Regions from separate parts of the Ensifer sp. Root954 genome, predicted to be linked through region 2. Evidence: riboswitches for the same ligand, from Rfam matches in the RefSeq annotation. Region 2 holds a riboswitch; the other holds the start of a gene.
The links. A riboswitch is a leader RNA that binds a small molecule or an ion and turns the genes downstream of it on or off. The one in region 2 is predicted to bind S-adenosylmethionine.
Positions count from the first base shown of each region.

Region 1: it holds a riboswitch for S-adenosylmethionine, as region 2 does, so the genes downstream of both, metA (homoserine O-acetyltransferase MetA) here and ASE71_RS31555 (O-succinylhomoserine sulfhydrylase) in region 2, are expected to answer to the same signal.

Region 1 is NZ_LMJM01000022.1:261,219-268,725, reverse strand. Features, by position in the region: gene ASE71_RS13295 (VOC family protein) at 1-62, shown strand, start outside; gene leuD (3-isopropylmalate dehydratase small subunit) at 218-823, shown strand; gene ASE71_RS13285 (RidA family protein) at 833-1,213, shown strand; gene ASE71_RS13280 (AAA family ATPase) at 1,317-2,156, shown strand; gene ASE71_RS13275 (NUDIX hydrolase) at 2,153-2,596, shown strand; SAM riboswitch at 2,838-2,915, shown strand; gene metA (homoserine O-acetyltransferase MetA) at 2,977-3,903, shown strand; gene ASE71_RS13265 (vWA domain-containing protein) at 3,910-5,094, shown strand; gene ASE71_RS13260 (aldose epimerase family protein) at 5,358-6,374, shown strand; tRNA gene ASE71_RS13255 (tRNA-Gly) at 6,541-6,615, opposite strand; gene ASE71_RS13250 (prolyl-tRNA synthetase associated domain-containing protein) at 6,867-7,376, shown strand; gene trxA (thioredoxin) at 7,435-7,507, shown strand, end outside.
Region 2 is NZ_LMJM01000052.1:206,446-213,952, reverse strand. Features, by position in the region: gene ASE71_RS31575 (aspartate aminotransferase family protein) at 1-564, shown strand, start outside; gene argF (ornithine carbamoyltransferase) at 669-1,586, shown strand; gene ASE71_RS31565 (Hsp33 family molecular chaperone) at 1,885-2,874, shown strand; gene apaG (Co2+/Mg2+ efflux protein ApaG) at 2,947-3,339, opposite strand; gene ASE71_RS36115 (hypothetical protein) at 3,338-3,511, shown strand; gene ASE71_RS31555 (O-succinylhomoserine sulfhydrylase) at 3,568-4,752, opposite strand; SAM riboswitch at 4,797-4,875, opposite strand; gene ASE71_RS31550 (2'-deoxycytidine 5'-triphosphate deaminase) at 4,950-6,047, shown strand; tRNA gene ASE71_RS31545 (tRNA-Gly) at 6,129-6,203, shown strand; gene ASE71_RS31540 (transporter substrate-binding domain-containing protein) at 6,348-7,181, shown strand; gene ASE71_RS31535 (tellurite resistance TerB family protein) at 7,216-7,507, opposite strand, start outside.

The sequences.
Region 1 (7,507 bases), on a different contig from region 2:
GCCAGCTCCGCGATCCCTTCGGCGTTCTCTGGGCCATGAACAGCCCGGTGAAGGCAAGCTAAGTCCCTGCAGACAATCGAGATCCGGACGAAGCTCTCGCCGGGCGGGCATTTTCACCCGCCCGGCGAAGCGTATTTGAACAGATTTTCCTTCATTTCGGCGCAAAACTCATCTAAACGCTAGCGCAACATTCTTCTGAAATCGAAGGCCTGAAGTTATGGAAAAATTCGTCAAGCTCACCGGTGTCGCCGCCCCCCTCCCCGTCGTCAACATCGACACGGACATGATCATTCCGAAGGACTACCTGAAGACGATCAAGCGCACCGGCCTTGGCAAGGGCCTCTTCGCCGAAGCCCGCTACAATGAAGACGGCTCGGTCAACCCGGACTTCGTGCTCAACAAGCCGGCCTACCAGAACGCCAGCATTCTCGTTGCCGGCGATAACTTCGGCTGCGGCTCCTCGCGCGAGCATGCTCCGTGGGCGCTGCTCGACTTCGGCATCCGCTGCGTGATCTCCACGTCCTTTGCCGACATCTTCTACAACAACTGTTTCAAGAACGGCATCCTGCCGATCGTCGTCAGCCAGGCTGACCTCGACAAGCTGATGGACGACGCCTCGCGCGGCTCCAACGCCATCCTCTCGGTCGACCTGGAATCCCAGGAAATCACCGGTCCGGACGGCGGTTCGGTCAAGTTCGAGGTCGACGCCTTCAAGCGTCACTGCCTCTTGAACGGCCTCGACGACATCGGCCTGACGCTGGAAAAGGCAACCGCCATCGACAGCTTCGAAAAGACGGTCGGCGCCGCGCGCCCCTGGGCTTAAAACGAAGATATGGCGCGCAAGCTCATCTCCTCGGGCTCGCCCTTCGAAAAGACGGCAGGCTATTCGCGTGCCGTCGCGATGGGTGACTGGTGCTTCGTCTCCGGCACGACCGGCTATGACTACGCCACCATGACCATGCCCGAGACGGTGGAAGAGCAGGCGCGCAATTGCCTGAAGACGATCGAGGGCGCGCTGAAGGAAGCGGGCTTCTCGATGAAGGACGTGGTGCGCAACCACTATTACGTCACCGATGCCAGCTTCGCCGACCGGGTGTTCCCGATTTTCGGCGAAGTCTTCGGCGAGATCCGCCCGGCCGCAACCATGATCGTCTGCGACCTGATCCGCCCGGAAATGCTGATCGAGATCGAGGTCACCGCGCTTCGCGGCTGACCCCCTGATTGCGCCCACCCTCAAAACGATTCCGATTTAAGCCATTATGCGATAGTCCATAGGGCATGACTTCGCCTGACTTACGCTGAACCGGAAGACGCCCATGCAATTTCAAGGCACCGCCGACTATATCGCCGACAAGGACCTGATGATCGCCGTCAACGCCGCGATCCGGCTGGAGCGCCCACTGCTGGTCAAGGGCGAGCCCGGCACCGGCAAGACCGAGCTTGCCCGCCAGATCGCTGCCGCACTTGGCCTCGAACTCATCGAATGGAGCGTCAAGTCGACGACCAAGGCACAGCAAGGCCTCTATGAATATGACGCCGTGTCGCGGCTGCGCGACAGCCAGCTCGGCGACGAGCGTGTCAACGAGGTCCGGAACTATATCCGCAAGGGCAAGCTCTGGCAGGCCTTCGAGGCCGATCGCCGCGTGGTGCTTCTGATCGACGAGATAGACAAGGCCGACATCGAGTTTCCGAACGACCTGTTGCAGGAGCTCGACCGCATGGAATTCCATGTCTACGAGACCGGCGAGATGATCGGCGCGCGTCACCGGCCGATCGTCATCATCACCTCCAACAACGAGAAGGAGCTGCCGGACGCGTTTCTGCGCCGCTGCTTCTTCCACTATATCCGCTTCCCCGATGCAGACACGCTCGCCCGCATCGTCGAGGTGCATTATCCCGGCATCCGCAAGACGCTGCTTTCGGCGGCGCTCGCCGCCTTCTACGACATCCGCCAGGCGCCGGGCCTGAAGAAGAAGCCCTCCACGTCAGAGGCGCTCGACTGGATCCGCCTGCTCGTCGCCGACGAGGTCGATCCGGCCGACCTCAGGGCCGATGCCAAGACCATGTTGCCGAAGCTGCATGGTGCGCTCCTGAAGAACGAACAAGACGTGCACCTCTTCGAGCGCCTCGCCTTCATGGCCCGCCGCGACGGATGAGGCCGGACGCGCACAAGGTCCTGATCTACGCCACCTGGCAGGACCGCCTGCTGGTCTTCGACGAGCCGGATTTCCCAGACATCGAGCTGCAGGTACCCGGCGGTACGATGGAACCAGGCGAAAGCCCGGAGACATCGGCTCAGCGGGAATTCATCGAGGAAACCGGGCTGACGCCGCCGGAAGCACTCACCCATCTCGTCACGCAGGACTACCACTACCCGAAGGACGGCAGGACGATCTGTCATCGGCGGCACTACTTCCACATCGCCCTTGCCGGCGAGCAACGGCAGACCTGGATACATCAGGAAATGACGCCCTTTGGCGGCGGTGACCCGATCCGCTTTCGTTTCTTTTGGCTCGGTATCGATCAGGCTGACCGCCGGCTGGGTTATGGCATGCGGGATGCTCTAAGCCTGCTGCAGACCAGCCCCTCTCCCTGACCCTCTCCCCGCAGGCGGGGAGAGGGGACGAGGACGACGGCTGCCCCCAAGCCGAGACGTGCCGACAGCGAACCCGGCTACCAAGATGGGCCGAACGGCCGCTGAGCTTAACTCGTGGAACGATCGGGTGCGGCAAGGCCACTTCTCCCCGCCAGCGGGGAGAAGTCGCAGCAGCGGGATGAGGGGCAGCCGCCCCCAACGCGAATCGTTTTTCTTGACCCCCGCGGCCCACTCGCGCTATCAAATTCTCCGTGGTGATTTGGCCGGCCGGCTTGCAGCCACGTTAAACAAGTCGCTAAAGGGCCGAGGAAAGTTGGATTTCCGAGGACCGGTCGCGATCAATCGCCGCCGGTTTTTTTGTATTGATCGAGTGGAAGCCCATGCCCATCAAGATTCCCGATACGCTGCCCGCCTTCGAAACCCTCGCGCATGAGGGCGTGCGGGTGATGACCGAGACCGTGGCGATCCGTCAGGATATCCGCCCGCTCCAGATCGGGCTCCTGAACCTCATGCCGAACAAGATCAAGACAGAGATCCAGATGGCGCGCCTGATCGGCGCTTCGCCGCTGCAGGTGGAACTGTCGCTGGTGCGCATCGGCGCTCACCGCGCCAAGAACACCTCGGAAGATCACCTGCTCTCCTTCTACGAGACCTGGGAAGAAGTGCAGGGCCGCAAGTTCGACGGTTTCATCATCACCGGCGCCCCGGTCGAGACGCTCGAATACGAAGACGTCACCTATTGGGACGAGCTGAAGCGCATCCTCGACTGGACCGAGACCAACGTGCATTCGACGCTCAACGTCTGCTGGGGCGCGATGGCGGCGATCTATCACTTCCACAACGTGCCGAAGTATCCGCTGAAGGAAAAAGCCTTCGGCGTCTATCGTCACCAGAACCTCAACCGCTCCTCCGTCTACCTCAACGGCTTCTCCGACGATTTCGCCGTCCCCGTTTCTCGCTGGACCGAAGTGCGACGCGCCGACATCGACAAGGTGCCGAGCCTCGAAATTCTGATGGAATCGAAGGAGATGGGCGTCTGCCTCGTGCACGAGAAAAAGGGCAACCGGCTCTACATGTTCAACCACGTGGAGTATGATTCGACCTCGCTGTCAGACGAATACTTCCGCGACGTGGATGCGGGCGTGCCGATCAAGATGCCGCACGACTACTTCCCGCACAACGATTCGACCCTGCCGCCGCAGAACCGCTGGCGCAGCCATGCACATCTCTTCTTCGGTAACTGGATCAACGAGATGTACCAGACGACGCCCTACGATCTCGCGGAGATCGGCACCGGGAAAAGCTGAGGTCAGATGTTCATTCCCTTCTTCCTCGAACTCAAGGCAGCGAAGGTCCCGGTCACGCTCCGGGAATTCCTGTCCTTGATCGAGGGGATGGAGGCGGGCATCGCCACCTTCGACGTCGAAGCCTTCTACTATCTGGCGCGCACGGCACTGGTGAAGGACGAACGCCATATCGACCGCTTCGACCGGGTGTTCCAGCACTGCTTTTCGGGTCTCGAAGCAGTCAACCCGATGGAAGCGAGCGAAGAGGCCGTCATCCCCGAGGATTGGCTGCGCAAGCTCGCAGAGAAGCATCTGAGCGAGGAAGAAAAACGCCTGATCGAGGCACTCGGCGGCTTCGACAAGCTGATGGAGACCTTGCGCCAGCGGCTGCAGGAGCAAAAGGGCCGCCATCAGGGCGGCTCAAAATGGATCGGTACCGCCGGCACCTCGCCCTTCGGCGCCTATGGCTACAATCCCGAGGGTGTGCGGATCGGCCAGGACCAGTCGCGCCACCGCCGCGCCGTCAAGGTTTGGGACCGGCGCGAGTTCAAGGATTATGACGACACGATCGAGCTCGGCACGCGCAACATCAAAGTGGCCCTGAAGCGGCTCCGGCGCTGGGTGCGCCAGGGTGCCGCCGACGAACTCGACCTCTCCGGCACGATTCGCGCCACCGCCGAACACGGCTATCTCGACGTGGTGACGAGGCCGGAACGCCGCAATGCGGTGAAGCTTCTGATGTTCTTCGATATCGGCGGATCGATGGACGATCATATCCGCATCGTCGAGGAGTTGTTTTCAGCGGCTCGCAGCGAGTTCCGCCATATGGAGCATTTCTACTTCCACAATTGCGTCTACGAGGGCCTGTGGAAGGACAATCGCCGCCGCCGTGTCGACATTACCCGTACGACGGAAGTGCTGCGCACCTACGGCGGGGACTATCGCGCCATCTTCGTCGGCGACGCTTCGATGAGCCCCTATGAAGTCAGCCACCCCGGCGGCTCGGTCGAGCACTGGAACGACGAGGCGGGCGCCCTCTGGCTCTCTCGTCTGACGGCACATTTTCCGCGCTCCATCTGGCTCAATCCCGTGCCCGAACAGCACTGGGGCTATACCCAGTCGATCACGATGGTGAAGGGCCTGTTCGAGGGACGAATGTTCCCCTTGACGCTCGCCGGCCTGCAGGAGGCCACCAAGCAGCTGTCGCGCTGACATGTCTGCCGAGAGGTCGCTATAGCACCTTGAATAGCTGGATGTTTTTGCTCTCAGGCCGGAGACGGCGCCAGGCCGCATTTAGTATGATTTTCTGGTTGCCGTGCCTTTGGAAATGACGCAGGTTGCTGCGATCGCACCGTTGCATGTTTCCCTGGATCCTAACCGAGCCAAGGACAAAACATGCAGCAATTCAAAAGTGTACGGCGACCTTTGTGCGTCTGGGGAGACGCGCAGCGCTGTAGTGGGAGCCAGCGGTGAATATGCATCAGAACACGGAAATCTTCGGCCACCTGCCATCCGGCGAGCCGGTCCATCGTGTGGTGCTCTCCGGTGGCGGCCTCACCGCCCATGTCTTGACCTGGGGCTCGGTGATCCAGGACCTGCGCCTGGAAGGCCATGAGCCGCCGCTTGTGCTCGGTTTCACCGATCTCGAAAGCTACCTCGCCCACTCGCCCTATCTCGGCGCCACGCCTGGACGCTGCGCCAATCGCATCGGCAACGGCCGCTTCACGCTCGATGGCGAGGCCTACCAGCTCGAACTGAACGAGAAGGGCGTCACGCACCTGCACGGCGGCAGCGACAATATCGGCAAGCGCAACTGGACGATCGTAAAGCAGACGCCCGACAGCATCACGCTCGCCATCACCGACCCGGATGGCCGCGCCGGTTATCCCGGCAATTGCAAGGTCACCTGCACCTACCAGCTGAAGCCCGGCGGCGTCTTGAGCGTCGTCTACGAGAGCGAGACCGACCGAGCGACGCTCGCCAATGTCTGCCAGCACAGCTATTTCAATCTCGACGGCAGCGCCGACGCCCTCGGCCACGACATCATGATCGCCGCCGACCACTATCTGCCCACCAGCGAACGCCAGGTGCCGACGGGCGAGATCCGCCCGGTCGAGGGCACTGCCTTCGATCTGCGGGAAATGACGCGGCTCAGCCGCCAGACCGAAGGCGAGCGCATCGCCTACGACCATAATTTCTGCCTTTCGAACGAACGCATGGCGAAACATTCGGTGGCGCTTGCTCGCAGCATCGATTCGGGTGTCACGATGGAAGTGCTGACGACCGAGCCCGGCGTGCAGCTCTATACCGGCGCAAAGCTGAACATCCCCGTCCCCGGCCTCGAGGGCCGCCGCTACGGCGCCTTTGCCGGCTTCTGTCTCGAAACCCAGATCTGGCCGGATGCGGCCAACCACGCCAGCTTCCCGAACGCGGTACTTCGCCCCGGCGAGATCCGCCGGCAGGAGACAGACTATGTGTTCATGAAGAGCTGAGCGCGGAAACGGCGACCGGCTTTACCAACAAAGGCAAAATGCAAAAGGAGCCGTCTCGGCGGTCCGAACCACATGGTGCGGACGGCACTATCGGCGCATGGAATGCCTGACGGCAAATGCCGTTTCATTTCAGAAATGACTGTGAAATGAAGTGGTTGGGAGAAATTGGAGCGGGTGAGGCGATTCGAACGCCCGACCCCAACCTTGGCAAGGTTGTGCTCTACCCCTGAGCTACACCCGCTCATCATCCAAGGTCCGGGGGTAGTCGGTGGACCGTGGCGTCGGCGCTGTCTTGCGGCGACGGGCGGTATATGGCCTAAGCGATTTTGGAATGCAACAGGGAAATGACGAGAAATCGAATATTTTTTTGGACACCCTTCGCAAAGCCCGGAAATGCCGCGTTTTCGGCCGGCTTCGCCGCCTGTGAGATTGCGTCCTGACGGCCTTCTCCCCTAAAGCAGAGACGAAACGAACGCCCTGGGGATGAGAATCATGCGTGAATCACAGCCGAAAACCGCCGAAGACCTCTTCAATTTTCTCGATGGACTTGGAATCGAGCATAAGACGAAGAACCACGCTCCGGTTTTCACCGTGGCCGAATCGGTGGCGCTTCGTGACGAGATGCCCGGTGGCCACACGAAAAACCTCTTCGTGAAGGACAAGAAGGACAACTATTTCCTGCTCACCGTCGAGGAGCACGCGACGGTGGACCTGAAGACCGTGCACCAGGTGATCGGCGCGGCAAGCAAGGTATCCTTCGGCAAGCCGGAGAAGCTGATGGAGTATCTCGGCGTCATTCCGGGGGCCGTAACCGCCTTCGGCGCGATCAACGACACCGGAGGCAACGTCAAGGTCATCCTCGACGAGGCGCTGATGACGTTCGATATCGTCAACTGCCACCCGCTTTCCAACGACGCAACGACCTCGATCGCTTCGAAGGATCTGTTGCGCTTCATGGAAGCGACCGGACACGAACCGCTTGTCTTGAAAGTCACGGCCTGACATACGATCTTTGGCGCGAATGCAGTAAGCTGGCGGACGAGCCGGCGAGGAGAGAAGAATGACGGGCAGCGACAATCCCTATGCAGGGTCTTTCGGCACTCAGATGACGGCTTCGGCCTCCTTCGGCCAGC
Region 2 (7,507 bases):
TTGATCCTCGACGAGGTCCAGACCGGCGTCGGCCGTACCGGCAAGCTGTTTGCCTATGAATGGGCGGATATCCGTCCGGATATCATGGCGGTCGCCAAGGGTATCGGCGGTGGCTTCCCGTTCGGCGCCTGCCTCGCGACTGAGGAAGCCGCATCTGGTATGGTGGCGGGCACGCATGGCTCCACATATGGCGGCAACCCGCTGGCCATGGCCGTCGGCAACGCCGTGCTCGACGTCGTTCTGGCCGACGGATTCCTGACGCATGTGCGCGATGTCGCGCTGGTCTTCCGCCAGGGCCTTGCGTCGCTCAAGGACCGCTTCCCTGATGTCATCGAGGACATCCGCGGCGACGGTTTGATGCTGGGCATCAAGGTGAAGGGCCCTTCGGCCGATCTGCTGAAGGAAATCCGCGCCGAAAAGCTCCTGGCCGTGCCGGCGGGCGAAAATGTGCTGCGTCTGCTGCCGCCGCTGACCGTGACGGCGGAAGAGGCGCGCGAGGGGCTCGCACGTATCGAACGCGCCGCCGAGGCGGTTCGCAAGGCAAGCGGCAACGCCGCGGCCTGAAGGTAGCGACCCAGGGCCGACTAAGGCGTTAGAATGACCTTCGTGCGGGCACGTCGATAGCGTGCCGCACCAGGGACCGATTTTTCAGACAGGAACCGAGTACGATGGCAGGCACCAGACATTTTCTCGATCTTTCGGCCATGACGGCCGCCGACCTCCGGACGATCATCGACGATGCGCGCGTCCGAAAGGCGGCGACCAAGGCCGGAACTGCCGAGAAGCCGCTCGCCGGCAAGATGCTGGCGATGATCTTCGAAAAGCCCTCCACCCGCACCCGCGTTTCCTTCGATGTCGGCATGCGCCAGCTCGGCGGCGAAACCCTGTTTCTGTCGGGCACCGAAATGCAGCTCGGCCGCGCCGAGACGATCGGCGACACGGCCAAGGTGCTCTCGCGTTACGTCGACGCCATCATGATCCGCACCACCGACCATCGCCGCCTTCTGGAACTGGCCGAGCATGCGACGGTCCCGGTCATCAACGGCCTGACCGACGATACGCACCCCTGCCAGATCATGGCCGATATCCTGACCTTCGAGGAGCATCGCGGTCCGGTAAAGGGCAAGACGATTGCCTGGACCGGCGACGGCAATAACGTGCTGCATTCGCTGATCGAAGGTTCTGCCCGCTTCGGATACCGCATGAACATGGCCGTGCCGCTCGGTTCCGAGCCGCAGGACAAGTTCCTGAACTGGGCGCGCAACAATGGCGGCGAGGTCCTTTTGTGTCATGACGCCGAACAGGCCGTCGCCGACGCCAATTGCGTCGTGACCGACACCTGGATCTCGATGAACCAGGAACATCGCGCGCGCGGGCACAACGTCTTCCAGCCCTACCAGGTCAATGAAGCGCTGATGAAGCGTGCGGCCTCCGATGCGCTGTTCATGCACTGCCTGCCGGCGCACCGCGGCGAAGAGGTCACCGACGAGGTGATCGACGGCCCGCAGTCGGTGGTCTTCGACGAGGCGGAAAACCGGCTGCACGCACAGAAGTCGGTCATTGCCTGGTGCATGGGGCTCGTCTGAGCCGGCTGCCCGGTCGCGCGCGACGGCGAAGAGGCTTCAGTGCGCTCCGCCGAGCTTGCGCCATATAGGGGCGTGTTCACCGCACTTGACATTGTCCACGTGCGACACGATTTAGGCGGCATACGGGCGCTCCTGAAAGTAGTGAGCGCGCAACCGTCGAGGTGGTGCGTTGCTATGGCGGCGGCACATACCTGGTGGACAATCCGTTTATCGCGGGATCAACTGAGACAGCGAGCACGTTGCGCGGGGATAGCAATATCTCTGGTGCAGCTTGGTGGCTGAAGGCAAGGAGCAAGACATGACTGACATGACGCCAGGGCTTGGTGAGTTCGACTTTGCCGGTGACGATCACGTCGTGCCTTTCCAGGTGGAAGGCCTCGACGTGCGCGGCCGCGCCGTGCAGCTTGGCCCCATGCTGGACGCAATCCTAGAGCGCCACAACTATCCGCTTCCGGTCGCGCGCCTGGTTGCTGAAACCGTTGTACTCACCGTGTTGCTCGGGACCTCGCTGAAGTTTGAAGGCAAGCTGATCGTCCAGACCCAGGGCGATGGCCCTGTCGATCTGGTGGTCGCTGATTTCTCGACGCCGGATCGCGTGCGCGCCTATGCCCGCTACGATCAAGAAGCGCTTGCCGCTGCCGAAAAGGACGGCCGGACCCTTTCGCACGAGCTGCTCGGAAAGGGCGTGCTCGCCTTCACCATAGACCAGGGCGCCCATACCCAGCGTTACCAGGGTATCGTTGCGCTCGACGGAGCGACGCTGGAAGAAATCGCCGGCGTCTATTTCCGGCAGTCGGAGCAGATCCCGACCAAGGTGCGCCTTGGCGTGGCCGAGCTTCTCGATCGCGACGAAAACGGCAAGCCGCGCCATCGCTGGCGCGCCGGCGGCATGGTCGCCCAGTTCCTGCCGGAAGCGCCGGAGCGCATGCGCCAGCCCGACCTTTCCGGCGGTGATGGCGATGATGGTGAAAGCGCGTTCGGGGACGACGATCTCTGGGCCGAAGCCAAGGTGATGGTCGAAACGATCGACATGGACGAGTTGACCGATCCGATGGTCGGAACCGAGCGGCTGCTCTATCGCCTGTTCCACGAGCGCGGCGTCCGCGTCTACGAACCGCAGGCGGTCTACGACCGTTGCAGCTGCTCGCGCGAGAAGCTTCAGTCGGTGTTGTCCAACCTGAGCACGGACGACCTCGAAAGCACCATCGACGATGGCGAAGTCAAGGTGACCTGCGAGTTTTGCTCGACGACCTATCGCTTCGAAGCAAGCGAGGTGCGCCCGCAGTAGCGGGCGCCTCCGGCCGACTGGCCGCGATTTAGAGCGACGCTAGTCCGAAGGACGCGCTGTTCCGGATTGGCTTCAGTTCAGGGTGCGCACGAGCCCGGGTGAATCGAGCGAGAAGGCGGGGATGGCAACGTTGAAGGTCTCTCCGCCTTCCGATTCCATGCTGTAGTGGCCGAACATGACGCCTGAGGGCGTATCCAGAGGGCATCCGGACGAATACTCATAGGTATCGCCGGGATTGAGCAGCGGCTGCTCGCCGATGACGCCCGGACCGCTGACCTCGTCGACTTGCCCGTTCTCATCGGTAATGTGCCAGTAGCGCGTCATCAACCGCACGGACGCGTCCGAGTGGTTTGAGATGACGATGCGATAGCCCCAGACATAGCGGCCGTCATCGGGATCCGACTGCTCTTCGAGATAGTACGGCTCCACCGTAACTTCTATGTCGCGGGTCAAAGCGCGATACATGGGCATCACCTTGCTTCAGGTCTTTCAGGGTATTCTACAGCAAGATGGTTTCGTCAAGAATAACGGCAAGATTGTGCGATCCCATGATGGGACGGATGGCCGTGCTGACGCGATCGAGCGGGTGAAACGTGCCTGGCGCATTGGCGCCCCGCCGCCGGAAACCATATCGTGACGGCCGGCAAGCGGCGTTCGGCCGCCGTTGATCACGGCGGCCGTGTCTTCGTAAAATCAGGCCTTCACGGCCTTCAGCGCGCGGGCGAAATCTTCCACCACATCGTCGCTGTCCTCGATACCGGCCGAGAAGCGCACGGTTCCGGCGGAAATGCCGAGCTCTTCGCGGGCCTCGTCGGTCAGGTTCTTGTGCGTGGTCGTTCCCGGATGGGTGATCAGGCTCTTGCTGTCGCCGAGGTTGTTGGAGATGCGCACGATCTCCAGCGCGTTCTGCAGCGCGAAGGCAGCGTCCTTGCCGCCCTTCAGTTCGAAGGCGACGAGCGTCGATCCGCCGGTCATCTGCTTGGCGATGATGTCGGCCTGCGGATGATCCTTGCGGCCAGGATAGATGACCTTGGCGACCTGCGGCTGTTCTGCCAGGAAGTCGGCCACGCGGCGGGCCGTTTCCGTCTGCTGACGCACGCGCAACGGCAGCGTCTCGATGCCCTTCAGCAGCGTCCAGGCGTTGAACGGCGACATCGCCGGGCCGGTGTGGCGGAAGTAGTCGTGCAGGTGCTCGTTGATCCATTCCTTGTCGGAAAGCACGACACCGCCGAGGCAACGGCCCTGGCCGTCGATATGCTTGGTGGCGGAATAGACGACGATATGGGCGCCGAGTTCCAGCGGCTTCTGGAAGAGCGGCGTCGCAAAGACGTTGTCGACGACGACCTTGGCGCCGATCTGGTTGGCGAGCTTGGCAACGCCGGCAATGTCGATGACTTCGAGCGTCGGGTTGGTCGGGCTTTCCAGGAAGAAGACCTTGGTGTTCTTCTGGATCGCCTTTTCCCAGTTGGCGAGGTCGCGTCCGTCGACCAGCGTGCACTCGATGCCGTATTTCGGCGCCAGCGTCTCGACCACCCAGCGGCAGGAGCCGAAGAGGGCGCGGGCGGCGACGATGTGGTCGCCGGCCTTCAGCTGGCAGAGAATGGCGGCGGTGACGGCAGCCATGCCCGATGCCGTGGCGCGCGCATCCTCGGCGCCTTCCAGCATGCACATGCGCTTTTCAAACATGTCGTTGGTCGGGCTACCGTAGCGGGCGTAGATGAAGCCTTCGGTCTCGCCCTTGAAACGAGCTTCCGCAGCTTCCGACGTCTCGTAGACAAAGCCCTGGGTAAGGAAGATCGCCTCGGAGGTCTCTCCGTGCTGGGAACGGGTGGTCCCGCCATGGACCAGTTGCGTTGCGGGGCGCCAGTTTTTGCTCATGTGACGGTCACTTTCAAAAACAAAAAAACCGGCCGCGTGAAGGGCCGGTTTGACACCCGGCCTTTTTAGCTACTTGTTTAACGTGGCTGCAAGCCGACCGGCCAAATCACCACGGGATAAAGCTTCAATACTGCCAGGGTACGCTTGCGTCAATTCCCGGAGTTTGGTTTTGTCTCGCAACTGAAAAGAGGACTGCAATGGGCCGCGACACTGGGATTTTGGCCGATCGCGCGATCGCCGCGCTGTTAGAATCGGGACGCCTCAAAAGCGAGAAGCCGCTGGATGACGATCAGATCCAGCCGGCAAGCCTCGACCTGCGCCTAGGCTCGAAGGCTTTCCGCGTCCGCGCAAGCTTCATGCCGGGTCCGTCTCACCTCGTTGCCGACAAGCTCGACCGGCTGAAGCTGCACGTCGTCGATCTGACCGATGGCGCGGTGCTGGAAACGGGCTGCGTCTACATCGTGCCGCTGATGGAAAGCCTGGAACTGCCTGAGGGCATGTCGGCCTCGGCCAACCCGAAAAGCTCGACCGGTCGCCTCGACATCTTCACCCGCGTCATCACCGATCGCGCCCAGGAATTCGACAAGATCCCGGCCGGCTACAGCGGTCCGCTCTATCTCGAAATCAGCCCGCGCACCTTCCCGATCGTCGTGCGCCGAGGCTCGCGCCTGTCGCAGATCCGCTTCCGCATGGGCCAGTCTATCCTGTCGGAGCAGGAACTGCAGGCGCTGCACGAGAGCGACGTGCTGGTGGCGAGCGACAAGCCGAACGTCAGCGGCGGCGGCATCGCGCTGTCGATCGATCTGAAGGGCACCGGGCCCGAAGGCCTGATCGGCTATCGCGGCAAGCATCACACCGCCGTCATCGACGTCGACAAGAAAGCGCAGCACGCGATCTTCGATTTCTGGGAGCCACTCTACAGCCGCGGGCGCGACGAACTGATCCTCGATCCGGATGAGTTCTACATTCTCGTCTCGCGCGAGGCGGTGCATGTTCCACCGCTTTATGCGGCCGAGATGACGCCGTTCGATCCGCTGGTCGGCGAGTTTCGCGTGCATTATGCCGGCTTCTTCGATCCAGGCTTCGGCCATGCCTCGGCCGGCGGCACGGGCAGCCGGGCCGTGCTCGAAGTGCGCAGCCACGAGGTGCCGTTCATCCTCGAACACGGCCAGATCGTCGGCCGCCTGATCTACGAACACATGCTGGAACGGCCGGATGGTCTCTATGGCCTCGGCGTCGGCTCCAACTACCAGGCGCAGGGCCTGAAGCTCTCGAAGCATTTCCGCGCCGAGTAGGGGATTTCGCAGCGCCCCTTACGCGATCCCGCGCAAGGGTGCTTGACAGATCGCCTCGGTTCGGGAAGTTTCGCAGGCGCCGCGGGTGTAGTTCAGCGGTAGAACGCCAGCTTCCCAAGCTGGATGTCGTCGGTTCGATCCCGATCACCCGCTCCATTCTTCCTCGTCCCGTTCCTTGTGTAACCGCGTTCTCGTGGTGGCCTATGGTCAGCTGCGCTGCGGCCGGTTACTTTACCGCTCGATGAATCACCGCGGTTCCAAGGGCCGCCCCTGCCACATGAGACGTGCCGGCCGCTGCCCATGAAAGTTCTTTCCCTTTTCGCCCTTTGCGCATCCTTGATCGCGACGCCGCTTGCGGCCGAGGCCAAGGATCTGCCGCTGCTGTTCGACGCGCGCGAACGCATCGCCAAGCCCGATCTCACGGGCCTGGCGCGCCTGCGTTTCTTGACGACGGTGGATTTTCCGCCGTTCAACTTCATCGACCAGTCCGGCAAGCTTTCGGGATTTCATGTCGATCTCGTGCGCGAGATCTGCCGCGAGCTCGACATCGAGGCCAAATGCCAGATCCAGGCCGTGACCTATGCGGAGCTGCTGCCGGCGCTGGAAGAGGGGCAGGGCGAGGCGGTGGCCGCCGGTATCGCCGTCGGTCCGGAACTGCGCCAACGCTTCGCCTTTTCCCGCGCGTTCATGCGGCTTCCGGCGCGCGTCGCCGTCAACACCAAGGCGGCGGGCGCAGTCTCGGCGCCGAGCGATCTCAAGGGGAAGCCGGTCGGTGTCGTCGCCGGAACCACGCATGAGGCGATGTTCAAGGCGTTTTTCCCGAAGATCCAGGCCAAGGTCTATCCCGACCGCGAGGCCATGCTGACGGCTCTGCAGAAGGGCGATGTGCCGGCGGTGTTTTCCGACGGCATGCAGCTGTCCTTCTGGATCTCGGGTAGCGCTGCTGGCGGCTGCTGCACGCTTGTCGATGGCGCCTACTTCTCGCAGCGCTTCCTCGGTGAAGGCCTGACGATCATGAACCGCAAGTCCGAGCCTGCCCTGACCCAGGCGATCGATCACGCGCTGCTGGCGCTGTCGCGCAGTGGCCGCTTGGAGGAAATCTATCTGCGCTACTTCCCGAACGGAATCTACTAGGCGCCAGGACTTCTCGGCGTGATCACCGGCCGGCCTATCGGCGGAAGCGGGCGAGCGCGCCGCGCTCGATAGCGGCGCAGGTCAGCTTGTCGAGGCCAAGCCGGTCGCGCAGCAACTGCAGCAGGCGGATTTCTTCGTTGCGGATGCGCTGGTCGGCGGCCGCGATCTCCACGGCGAGCGCATAGGCCGTCTCGTGGAACTTTTCCGGCAGCGCTTCGCGCACGATCTCGAGCATGATGTCGAGCCCCTCGGGCGCCGCCAGCTGCGCCGAGCATTCATGGCCGATATGGACGAGGCTGTCCTCGTCGAAGCCGTCGAACACGGGC